Regions from separate parts of the Streptomyces rishiriensis genome, predicted to be linked through region 2. Evidence: riboswitches for the same ligand, from Rfam matches in the RefSeq annotation. Region 2 holds a riboswitch; the other holds the start of a gene.

Region 1 (5,580 bases), 4.4 Mb from region 2:
GGAGCCAGTCGCGGTAGGCGTGAGCGAGGTCGTCGTCCCTGCTGAGTCCCCTTTCGAGTCTGGAGATGGTGGTGGGCCAGACGCCGAAGTGCTGGGCGACGGTGGTGAGGGTGATGTTCTTGGCCTGCCGCAGAGGCCGTAGGTCGGCTATGCCTGGAATGTTGAGCGTGGTGGTGAGACAGCGGAACATCTCCCGGGCGATGGCCCGCTTCAACATCCGGATAATCTCTTTCTTCGTCCGTCCGGCGGCGACTTGCCGTGTGACGTAGGCGCGAGTTCGGACGTCGCCGGACATACGGACCAGGGCGATGCGGTAGAGCGCGGAGTTGGCGGTCCGGTCCCCGCCCCTGGAGAGGCGGTGGCGGTTGGTTCGGCCGCTGGATGCGGGGACCGGGGCGGCTCCGCACAGAGCCGCGAAGGACGCCTCGGTTCGCATCCGTTCGGGATTGCCGCCCGCGGTGATCAGCAGCTGCGCGGCGGTGTCGGGGCCGACACCGTAGGTCGCCCGCAGGCCGGGGTTGTGTGTGGTGACTTCGGCATCCAGGGCCCGCGTCAGCGTCTCGTGCTCGGCAGTGAGTTCCTTGACGCGGCGGGCGAGGCTTTTCAGCGCGGTCAGGACAGCGGTGTGCAGGGCGTCGCCGGCCGGTCGCAGCCGAGCCAGGGCCTCGGTGCGGTCGGTGCCCTTGAGCTGCCCGTACTTCGAGCGGATCGCCTCCGGAGCGGTGACGAGGACCTGGCCGAACAGATCCCGGCGGCCGGACAGAACAACGCGAAGACAGTCCAGCAGGGCGTCAGTCAGTGCCCGGGTCACGACCACCGGAACCCGAGTATCAGCATCAATGTCAGTGCCGTGGTGCAGCATCGGACATGTGAGAAACGCGCCCACGATCCTGCATCTCGACATGGATGCCTTCTTCGCGCAGGCGGAGCAGGCCTCCAAGCCGAGCCTGCGCGGGAAAGCCGTGGTCGTGGGCGGTCTGGGGCCCCGCGGCGTGGTCGCGACCGCCTCCTACGAGGCGCGGGTCTTCGGAGTGCACTCGGCGATGCCCATGGCCCAGGCGCGCCGAAGGGCTCCGAACGCCGCTTATCTGGTGCCGCGCTTCGCGTTCTACCGGTCGATCAGCGAGCAGGTCATGGGCTTGCTGCGGGCGCTGTCGCCGCTGGTGGAGCCGCTGAGCCTGGACGAGGCCTTCGTGGACCTGGATGCCGGGGGAGCGGCCTGGGACAGCGAGTCGGCGCGGCTGGCGGGGATCAGGCTGCGCGCGGACATACAGGCCGTCACCGGGCTCACGGGTTCGGTGGGCCTCGCCTCCTGCAAGATGCTGGCGAAGATCGCCTCCGAGCAGGCGAAGCCGGACGGCCTGGTGCTCATCGCGCCGGGGACGGAGCGGGCCCTGCTCGGCCCGCTGCCGGTGCGGACCCTGCCGGGGGTCGGTCCGGCGACGGGGGACCATCTGCGCCGGGCCGGGATCCTCACGATCGACGAGATCGCCGAAGCCGGTGAGGACGAGTTGGTGCGGCTGCTGGGAAAGGCGCACGGGCACGCGCTGTACGCCATGGCGCTGGCCCGCGACGACCGGCCCGTGGTGGCGGAGCGGGAGGCCAAGTCGGTCTCCGTCGAGGACACCTATGACGTGGACATCCACGACCGGATCCGGGTGGAGCTGGAGGTGCAGCGGCTCGCGGACCGATGTGTGCGCAGGCTGCGGGAGGCCGGTCTGTCGGGGCGGACCATCGTGCTGAAGGTGCGGCGGTACGACTTCTCCACGCTCACCCGGTCCGAGACCCTGCGCGGGCCCACCGACGATCCTGCGGTGGTCCGGGAGGCGGCGGCCCGGCTGCTGGAGTCGGTGGACACCACGGGCGGGGTGCGGCTGCTCGGGGTGGGCGTGAGCGGGCTGGCGGACTTCACGCAGGAGGATCTGTTCGCGCAGGCGGCCGAGGAGCGGGTGGTCGGGCCCGAGGAGGAAGTCGCTGCCGAGCCCGTCGGCGAGGTGCCGGTGCCGGTCGAGCGCCAGTGGCGCCCGGGGCACGACGTGCGGCATGCCGAGCTCGGGCACGGATGGGTGCAGGGCAGTGGGCTGGGCCGGGTCACCGTGCGGTTCGAGACGCCCGAGTCGGAGCCGGGACGGGTGCGCACCTTCAGGACCGACGATCCGGCGCTGGAGCCGGCGGATCCGTTGCCTCTGGTGCGACGAAGACCGGATGACGACGGCGGGGCGGCGGCGGGAGCACCGCATCCTGAAGTGAAGTCCTCGGAAAGGCAACCGTCCGAGGTGCAGCCCTCGGAAGAGGCGCAGCCGTCGGAGGCGGAGTCCGGGAACTCTGCGTGAGGTGGATCAGTTACACAGAGTGAAGCGGTTCGAACTGCGAGGTGGGTCGGAGCGGTGGCACGCGGGTGGCACCGGTGGGGGATGGGGAGGGAGCTGCATGAAGCTGCACGGAGGCCGGTTCGCGGACCCGGCCGGGGTGTCGCCGGAGCATGAGGCCGAGATGCGCCGGGTGGTGGACAGGATGACCCGGTGGGCCGGGAACCGGAGCGATGTGGTGGGGCTGCTGCTCGTCGGGTCCTGTGCACGTGGGACAGCGGGTCCCGACTCGGATGTCGACCTTGTGGTGTTGTCGACGGCGCCAGCCCGGTACGCCGAGGACGACGGGTGGGCTCGGGAGCCGGCTCTGGGAGAGGTGATCCGGGTCCGGGATCGGGGGACCGTCACCGAATGGCGGTATGCGACCGCCTCCGGTCTGGAGGTCGAGGTGAACGTCGGGCCTGCCCGCTGGGCACGGACCGACCCGGTCGACGCCGGTACCCGAAGAGTCGTCACGGACGGCGCCCGGCCGCTGTACGACCCCGCCGGGATTCTCGGGGCGCTGATACAGGCCTGCGGCTGAGGGGCTCAGCCGTCCTCCGTGCCGGCCAGTCGGCCGAAGTCGTGGTCGGGGAGCGGGGGAGGAGCGCCCACGTCGAGGCCGTAGTGGTGGTAGAGCTGGAGTTCCTGCTCCGGGGAGAGGTGGCGGCCCACACCGAAGTCGGGAGCGTCCTTGATCAGGCCCCGGTCGAAGGGAATGTGCAGGGTGCCCTCGACCAGCCGGCTGGGCTCCAGGGGGACGAACGCGTCGCGGGAGAACAGACCGGTGCGTATGGCCGCCCACTCCGGCACTCCGGTGGCGTCGTCGAGGTAGACCTCGTCGACGGTCCCGATCTTGGTGCCGTTGCGGTCGAACGCCTTGCGGCCTATCAGGTTGCGCGGATCGATGTCGGTCTGCACGGGCCCTCCACTTGGTCGCAACTCATCCGTAAGCACTACAAAAGAGCACATCGGGACGAGCGGCCACTCGAGCGAGACTCATTGACCCCGCTGGTAGTCTGACAATGGCTGCTGACACCGCGCGGGAGAGTCCTCCGGACATCACCGGAGGCGCCGAAGGAGCAAATCCTCCCCGGAATCTCTCAGGCTCACGTACCGCACGGACGAGGTCACTCTGGAAAGCAGGGCGGGTGCCGACGGCGTCGACGGCTTCCGCTCTCACCGACGGTGAAAGCCGGGTGCCCTCGGGGACCCGGTGAAGCTCTCAGGTTGAGATGACAGAGGGGGAGGCCGTCCGGGTACCCACCGTGGTGACCCTCGAAGGTCGTGTCAGACCAGGAGGCCTCCGTAATGACCGCCCATCGCATTCCGCTCGCCGAGCTCGAGCAGGGAATTCCCTTCGAACACCGCCACATCGGGCCCGACCTCGAAGCGCGGGCCAAGATGCTCGCACAGGTCGGCTACGGCTCGCTCGACGAGCTCACCGCCGCAGCGGTCCCGGATGTGATCAAGAACGCCGACGCGCTGGACCTGCCGGGCGCGCGCACCGAGGCCGAGGTGCTGGCCGAGCTGCGCTCGCTGGCCGACCGCAACCAGGTCCTCGCTCCGATGATCGGGCTCGGCTACTACGGGACCTTCACGCCGCCCGTCATCCTGCGCAACGTCATGGAGAATCCGGCCTGGTACACGGCCTACACGCCGTATCAGCCGGAGATCTCCCAGGGCCGGCTCGAGGCGCTCCTGAACTTCCAGACCGTGGTAGCGGACCTCACCGGGCTGCCGACCTCCGGCGCTTCGCTGCTCGACGAGGGCACGGCCGCCGCCGAGGCGATGGCGCTGTCCCGGCGCATGGGGAAGAACAAGAAGGGCCTCTTCCTCATCGACGCGGACGCGCTGCCGCAGACCATCGCCGTGATCGAGACCCGCGCCGAGCCGACGGGCGTGGAGGTCGTCGTCGCCGACCTGAGCGACGGGATTCCGGCGGAGATCGCCGCACGGGAGATCAACGGCGTGCTCGTGCAGTACCCGGGCGCTTCCGGTGCCGTGCGGGACCTCAAGGCGATCATCGACCAGGCGCACGGGCTCGGCGCGCTCGTCACGGTCGCCGCGGATCTGCTCGCGCTGACGCTGCTGAAGTCGCCCGGCGAGCTGGGGGCGGACATCGCGGTCGGTACGACGCAGCGGTTCGGTGTGCCGATGGGCTTCGGCGGTCCGCACGCCGGTTACATGGCCGTCCGCGAGCAGTTCGCGCGCAGCCTGCCCGGGCGGCTGGTGGGCGTGTCGGTGGACGCCGACGGGCACAAGGCCTACCGGCTCGCTCTGCAGACGCGTGAGCAGCACATCCGACGCGAGAAGGCCACGAGCAACATCTGCACGGCGCAGGTGCTGCTGGCCGTGATGGCGGGGATGTACGCCGTCTACCACGGCCCCGACGGGCTGCGGGCGATCGCCCTGCGCACGCACCGGTACGCCTCGGTCCTGGCCGCCGGGCTCGAGGCCGGCGGCGTCGAGGTCGTGCATGCCTCGTACTTCGACACGCTGACCGTACGGGTGCCGGGGAAGGCCTCCGAGGTCGTCGCCGCCGCGCGGGAGCGCGGGGTCAACCTGCACCTCGTGGACGCCGACCAGGTGTCGATCGCCTGTGACGAGACGACCGCTCGGGCGCAGGTGTCCGCCGTCTGGGCCGCCTTCGGGGTGGACGGCGACATCGAGTCGCTCGACGCGGCCACCGCCGACTCCCTGCCCGCCGGGCTGCTGCGGTCCGACGCGATCCTGACGCACCCCGTCTTCCACCAGCACCGTTCCGAGACCGCGATGCTGCGCTACCTGCGCAGGCTCGCCGACCGGGACTACGCGCTGGACCGGGGCATGATCCCGCTGGGCTCCTGCACGATGAAGCTCAACGCGACCACCGAGATGGAGCCGGTGACCTGGCCCGAGTTCGGGCAGCTGCACCCCTTCGCGCCGGCCGAGCAGGCGGAGGGCTATCTGACGCTCATCCGCGAGCTGGAGGAGCAGCTCGCCGAGGTCACCGGCTACGACAAGGTGTCGCTCCAGCCGAACGCCGGGTCTCAGGGCGAACTGGCCGGGCTGCTCGCCGTCCGCGGGTACCACCGGGGCAACGGTGACGAGCAGCGGACGGTGTGCCTCATCCCGTCCTCCGCGCACGGCACGAACGCGGCCAGTGCCGTGATGGCCGGCATGAAGGTCGTCGTCGTGAAGACCGCCGAGGACGGCGAGATCGACGTCGAGGACCTGCGGGCGAAGATCG
Region 2 (5,580 bases):
TCGGCCTGCTGACCGTCCAGCTCGGACTCGCGCAGGTCGACCAGGATCAGGTGCACGTCGGTGCCGCCGGAGAGGACGTTCACCCCGGCCGAGCGGGCGTCCGGCGCGGTCAGGCGCTCGGCGAGGATCTTCGCGCCCTCGACCGTGCGGGCCTGGCGCTCCTTGAAGTCCTCGGTCGCGGCGACCTTGAACGAGACCGCCTTGGCCGCGATCACGTGCTCCAGGGGGCCGCCCTGGAAGCCCGGGAAGACGGACGAGTTCAGCTTCTTCGCGAACGCCTTCTTCGCGAGGATGATGCCGCCGCGGGGGCCGCCCAGCGTCTTGTGGGTGGTGGACGTGACGACGTCGGCGTACTCCACCGGGTTCGGGTGGAGACCGGCCGCGACCAGACCCGCGAAGTGCGCCATGTCGACCCACAGGAAGGCCTCGACCTCGTCCGCGATCCGGCGGAACTCGGCGAAGTCGAGCTGCCGGGGATAGGCCGACCAGCCCGCGATGATCACCTTCGGGCGGTGCTCCTTGGCGAGCCGCTCGACCTCGGCCATGTCGACCAGGCCGGCGTCGTCCACGTGGTAGGCGACCACGTCGAACTGCTTGCCGGAGAAGTTCAGCCGCATGCCGTGGGTCAGGTGACCGCCGTGCGCCAGGTCCAGGCCGAGGATCGTGTCGCCGGGCTGGGCCAGCGCGAACAGGGCGGCCTGGTTGGCGGAGGCGCCCGAGTGGGGCTGGACGTTGGCGTACTCGGCGCCGAACAGCTCCTTGATCCGGTCGATCGCGATCTGCTCGGCCACGTCGACGTGCTCACAGCCGCCGTAGTAGCGGCGGCCCGGGTAGCCCTCGGCGTACTTGTTGGTCAGGACCGAGCCCTGCGCCTCCATCACCGCGAGCGGAGCGAAGTTCTCCGAGGCGATCATCTCGAGCGTGGACTGCTGGCGGTTCAGCTCGGCGTCGATCGCGGCGGCGATCTCCGGGTCGAGCTCGTGCAGGGGCGTGTTCAGGACGGACATGCGTCTACGACTCCTCAGCCGGCGGTGAAGGCGGTGTACTCGTCGGCGGTGAGCAGGTCGTCCTGCTCGCCCGCGGTGCGTACCTTGAACAGCCATCCGCCCTCGAACGGGGCGGAGTTCACCAGCGCCGGGTCGTCGACGACGTCCTGGTTGACCTCGACGATCTCGCCGGAGACCGGCGCGTACAGCTCGCTGACCGACTTGGTCGACTCCAGCTCGCCGCAGGTCTCGCCCGCGGTCACCGTGTCACCGACCTCGGGGAGCTGGACGAAGACCACGTCGCCGAGCGCGTTGGCCGCGTGCTCGGTGATGCCGACCGTCGAGACGCCGTCCTCGGCGACCGACAGCCACTCGTGCTCCTTGCTGTAGCGCAGCTGCTGGGGGTTGCTCATGGCCTGAATTCTCCTGTACGCGGGAGGGTGCTGGTGAATGGGGGACTGCTGGAACCGCAGGGGAGCAGCGCACATGTGCGCAGCGTCACGCGCGGGCGGGGCGTCGACGCGCCCAGTGTCTACTTCTGGCGCTTGTAGAACGGCAGCGCCACGACCTCGTACGGCTCGTGGCTGCCTCGGATGTCCACGCCGACGCCCTGGGTCCCCGGCGCCGCGTGGGCGGCGTCGACGTACGCCATGGCGATCGGCTTGCCGAGGGTGGGGGAGGGGGCGCCCGAGGTGACCTCGCCGATCACTGCGCCGTCGGCGACCACGGCGAATCCGGCGCGCGGGACCCGGCGGCCCTCGGCGACCAGGCCGACGAGGACGCGCGGGGGCTGCGAGGCGGCTCGCCCGGCGGCCTCCTCCAGCGCCGTACGCCCGACGAAGTCGCCCTCCTTGTCGAACTTGACCACCCGGCCCAGACCCGCGTCGAACGGGGTGAGGGAGGTGCTCAGCTCGTGCCCGTACAGCGGCATGCCCGCCTCCAGGCGCAGGGTGTCCCGGCAGGACAGGCCGCAGGGCACCAGCCCGACGCCCTCGCCGGCCTTGGTCAGCGACTGCCACAGCTCGACGGCGTGCTCCGGCCGCACGAACAGCTCGAAGCCGTCCTCGCCGGTGTAGCCGGTACGCGCGATGAGGGCGGGGACGCCGGCGACGGTGCCGGGCAGGCCGGCGTAGTACTTCAGGCCGTCCAGGTCGGCGTCGGTGACGGCCGCGAGGATGCCGGGGGACTCGGGGCCCTGCACGGCGATCAGCGCGTAGGCGTCACGGTCGTCGCGGACCACCGCGTCGAAGCCCTCGGCGCGCTCGGTCAGCGCGTCCAGCACGACCTGTGCGTTGGAGGCGTTGGCCACCACCATGAACTCGGTCTCGGCCAGCCGGTAGACGATCAGGTCGTCCAGGATGCCGCCGTCCGCCCGGCAGATCATCGTGTAGCGGGCGCGGCCGGCCTTGACCGCCCCGATGTTGCCCACCAGGGCGAAGTCGAGGAGGGCGGCTGCCTGCGGGCCGGCGACGGTGATCTCGCCCATGTGCGAGAGGTCGAAGAGCCCGGCCCGGGTGCGGACGGCCTGGTGCTCGTCGCGCTCGGAGCCGTAGCGCAGCGGCATGTCCCAGCCGGCGAAGTCGGTCATCGTCGCGCCGAGCGCGCGATGCACCGCGTCGAGGGCGGTGAGGCGCTGCCCGGCGTTCTGGGCGGAAGCGGGGTCGGTACTGCTCATCGGGCGTTCGTCTCCCAAGGCATGACGGCACGGCGAGGTCGTTCCTCCCCATCTGTCATCGGAACCTGAGAGGTTCGCCATGACAACCCGGGAAGGGATCGGTCATGACTTGCACCTTGGGTGGGGCCACTGGAGAGCGGCCCGCTTTTCAGATGTGCCTCGCCCGCGCGGTAACGGGGCCTGAGAGATTCAAGGGAGGGACTTGCTCCTTCGGCGCCCCAGCGAAGCTGCTGCTGAGGACTCTCCCGCGCGGATTCAAACGGCCGGTATGCAGTTGGCGCGGCCATCATTGCACGGCTCGCCCCGATCACGGCAGGCCGCATCTGTAACCGGCTTGTGTCGGTACGCGCACGAAATCGCCGGACGCGGCGCATTACCTTCTCTTTACGCTCAGTGGGGATGAGGACACCATCGGACCCCAGGGGAGGACGATCACGGTGAACAGGACGACCACGGCGAGGTCCACGGCATTCGCGACCGGCTCGGGGATCGCGCTGCCCGCGCAGCCCGTCGCCCCGGCCCGGGAGGCGTGCGGCCCGCAGCCGGCGCCCGTCGTCCGCGACCTGCGCGAGCGAGCCGGCCGCAGCCCGCACGGACTGCTCTTCGGCCCCCGTGACCTGGTCGTGGTCACCGGTCTGCCCGGCAGCGGCAAGTCCACGCTCATGCGGCGGACCGTGCAGGGCGTCCGCGTCGACTCCCAGGACACCCGGGACCGCTGGGACGCCCGCGCCCCCCGCTTCCTGCCCTACGGCCTCTACCGCCCCCTCGTCCGGCTCGCCCACTACGCCGGACTGCGCAGGGCGCTGCGCGGCGGTGCGGGCGTCGTCGTGCACGACTGCGGCACGCAGGCCTGGGTCCGTGACTGGCTGGCCCGCGAGGCCCGCCGCCGCGGCGGCGTCCTCCACCTGCTGCTGCTGGACGTCGGCGCCGACACGGCACTGGAGGGGCAGCGCGAGCGCGGTCGGGGCGTCTCCCGGTACGCGTTCCTGCGCCACCGCCACGCCGCCTCCCGTCTGGTGCGCTCGGTGGAGAAGGGCCGGCTGCCCGCAGGCTGCGGCTCGGCGGTGCTGCTCGACCGCGCGGCGGCCGACGCGCTGCGCCGCATCGGGTTCACGGGCTGAGGGCTCGGGCGCGACCCCCGGGTACCCGCTAGCCTTTCGGCCACAGCGAAGTGAGCGGTTCTCAGCAGGCGGTAGGCAGATGGATTTCCCCCCGGCGAACTTTCCGACGGACTACTCCGCGGACTTTCCGGCGCAGGCGCACCCCCATCCGCACGGCGGATGGCCCGGCAACGAGCTGGAGGAGGTGCTCTCCGTCTCCCTCGGCGTGCCGGGAGCCGGCGGCCGGATCGTCGAGGTGCTCGGACGCAGCTTCGTCTGGGTGCCGCTGCCCGGCGGCGGCGGCCCGCACAGCGGCCCTCTGGACCTGCCCACGATGGAGCTCGAGGGCCAGGTGTACGTGCCGGTCTTCAGCTCCGAGGAACAGTTCCGGCAGGTCGTGGGCTCCCACATGTCGTTCACGATCGCGCCGGCCGTGGAGTTCGCCCGGGGACTGCCCCCGCAGGTGGGCATCCTGGTGAACCCGGACGGCGTGGTCGGCATCCCGCTGCCGCCGCCCGCCGTGGCCGAGCTGTGCCGGGCGGGCCGCACCTCGCCGGACGGCACCGCGGGCGGCGGACGGGTCCGCCTCTACGAGCCCGACTGGCAGGACGAGCCGATGGACTTCCTGGCCGCGGCCTCGGCGGAGTTCGAGGCCACGGGCGTGGTCCGCACGGCCCGCCGCTGCCTGGCCGTCATCGAGACGGCGGACCCGGTGATGTTCGTGGGCGTGGAACTCTCCCACCTCGAAGGCGACCTGAGGGCCCTGCCCCTTGAGGCCCTGGGCAGGGCGCTGGGCAGGACGCCGGCCCCGTGGCCGGTCAACCTGGTCCTCCTGGACGTGGCCCAGGATCCGGTGGGCGACTGGCTGAGGGAGCGGGTCCGCCCCTTCTACACGGGGTTCCACCAGGTCTGAGGAGCAGCCCGCCTGACGGGGCGCGGGGCTGTCCTCGGCCGCGGCCCCGCCGCGGGGCGCGCCCCGCCGCACCCGACGCGCGTCCGCCGGCGCGCAGTCGGTCCCGAGCTCCCAACGGCTCGGCCGGGCAGAGCGCCTAAGCTGGACTCCAACGCGGGACGTTTTCTCGAAGGGGCGATAAAAAGTGAGCGCTGGCACTGCCGCGACCGGCTCGGTCGAGCACATGCTGCGCCAGGTCACGCCCGGGCGCTACGACGCCTACGAGGCGCTCCTGCGCGCGCTCGCGACCCCCTCGTCCGGCCAGGTCTGGATGCTGCTGTGGCACGGCCAGGCCGGCTCCCCGGACGCCCAGTACGGAAACATGGAGGTCGACGGGCACGGCTACGCGCCGTGTGTCACCTCCGCCCAGGAACTCAGCGCGAGTGGCTGGAACAGGTCGTACGAGGTGGTCGACGGGCTGGACGTGGCCCGCACCCTCTACCCCGACCACTACGGCCTCTGGCTGAACCCGCACGCCCCCGGCGGCGGGGTCGGCATTCCGTGGCTGGACCTGCGCCGTATCGCCACCGGCCTGGAGCGCCAGCCGGCCGGGCCGTTGCGGCTGTCCGAACCGGGCATCGAGATTCCGCAGTTCTACGCCCTGCTCGCGCAGAACGCCCACCGTACCCCGGCGGTCCGCGCGTTGCGCCGCGCCTGGGTGCAGCCGGCGCTGGGAGCGCCCTACCTGGCCATCGGGCTCGACGTGTACGACGCCTCGCCGCCGGCCGTGGACGCCGTACGGGCGATGATGCAGCAGTCCATCGGGGCCGTGCCGGACGGGCTGCCGGTGTCGACGGTCGCCATGACCGACGAGTACGACCCCGTCGTGATGTGGATGCGTGCCACCGCCCGGCCCTTCTACGACCG

What was found. A riboswitch is a leader RNA that binds a small molecule or an ion and turns the genes downstream of it on or off. The one in region 2 is predicted to bind glycine.
Region 1: it holds a riboswitch for glycine, as region 2 does, so the genes downstream of both, gcvP (aminomethyl-transferring glycine dehydrogenase) here and gcvT (glycine cleavage system aminomethyltransferase GcvT) in region 2, are expected to answer to the same signal.

What each region holds. Positions count from the first base shown of each region.
Region 1 is NZ_JAUSWV010000002.1:1,474,235-1,479,814, reverse strand. Features, by position in the region: gene QF030_RS40560 (transposase) at 1-811, opposite strand, end outside; gene QF030_RS08990 (DNA polymerase IV) at 870-2,333, shown strand; gene QF030_RS08985 (nucleotidyltransferase domain-containing protein) at 2,431-2,892, shown strand; gene QF030_RS08980 (PRC-barrel domain-containing protein) at 2,898-3,269, opposite strand; glycine riboswitch at 3,382-3,477, shown strand; gene gcvP (aminomethyl-transferring glycine dehydrogenase) at 3,660-5,580, shown strand, end outside.
Region 2 is NZ_JAUSWV010000002.1:5,906,534-5,912,113, forward strand. Features, by position in the region: gene glyA (serine hydroxymethyltransferase) at 1-1,007, opposite strand, end outside; gene gcvH (glycine cleavage system protein GcvH) at 1,022-1,399, opposite strand; gene gcvT (glycine cleavage system aminomethyltransferase GcvT) at 1,519-2,661, opposite strand; glycine riboswitch at 2,704-2,819, opposite strand; glycine riboswitch at 2,820-2,919, opposite strand; gene QF030_RS28900 (AAA family ATPase) at 3,099-3,782, shown strand; gene QF030_RS28905 (enhanced serine sensitivity protein SseB) at 3,862-4,674, shown strand; gene QF030_RS28910 (enhanced serine sensitivity protein SseB C-terminal domain-containing protein) at 4,898-5,580, shown strand, end outside.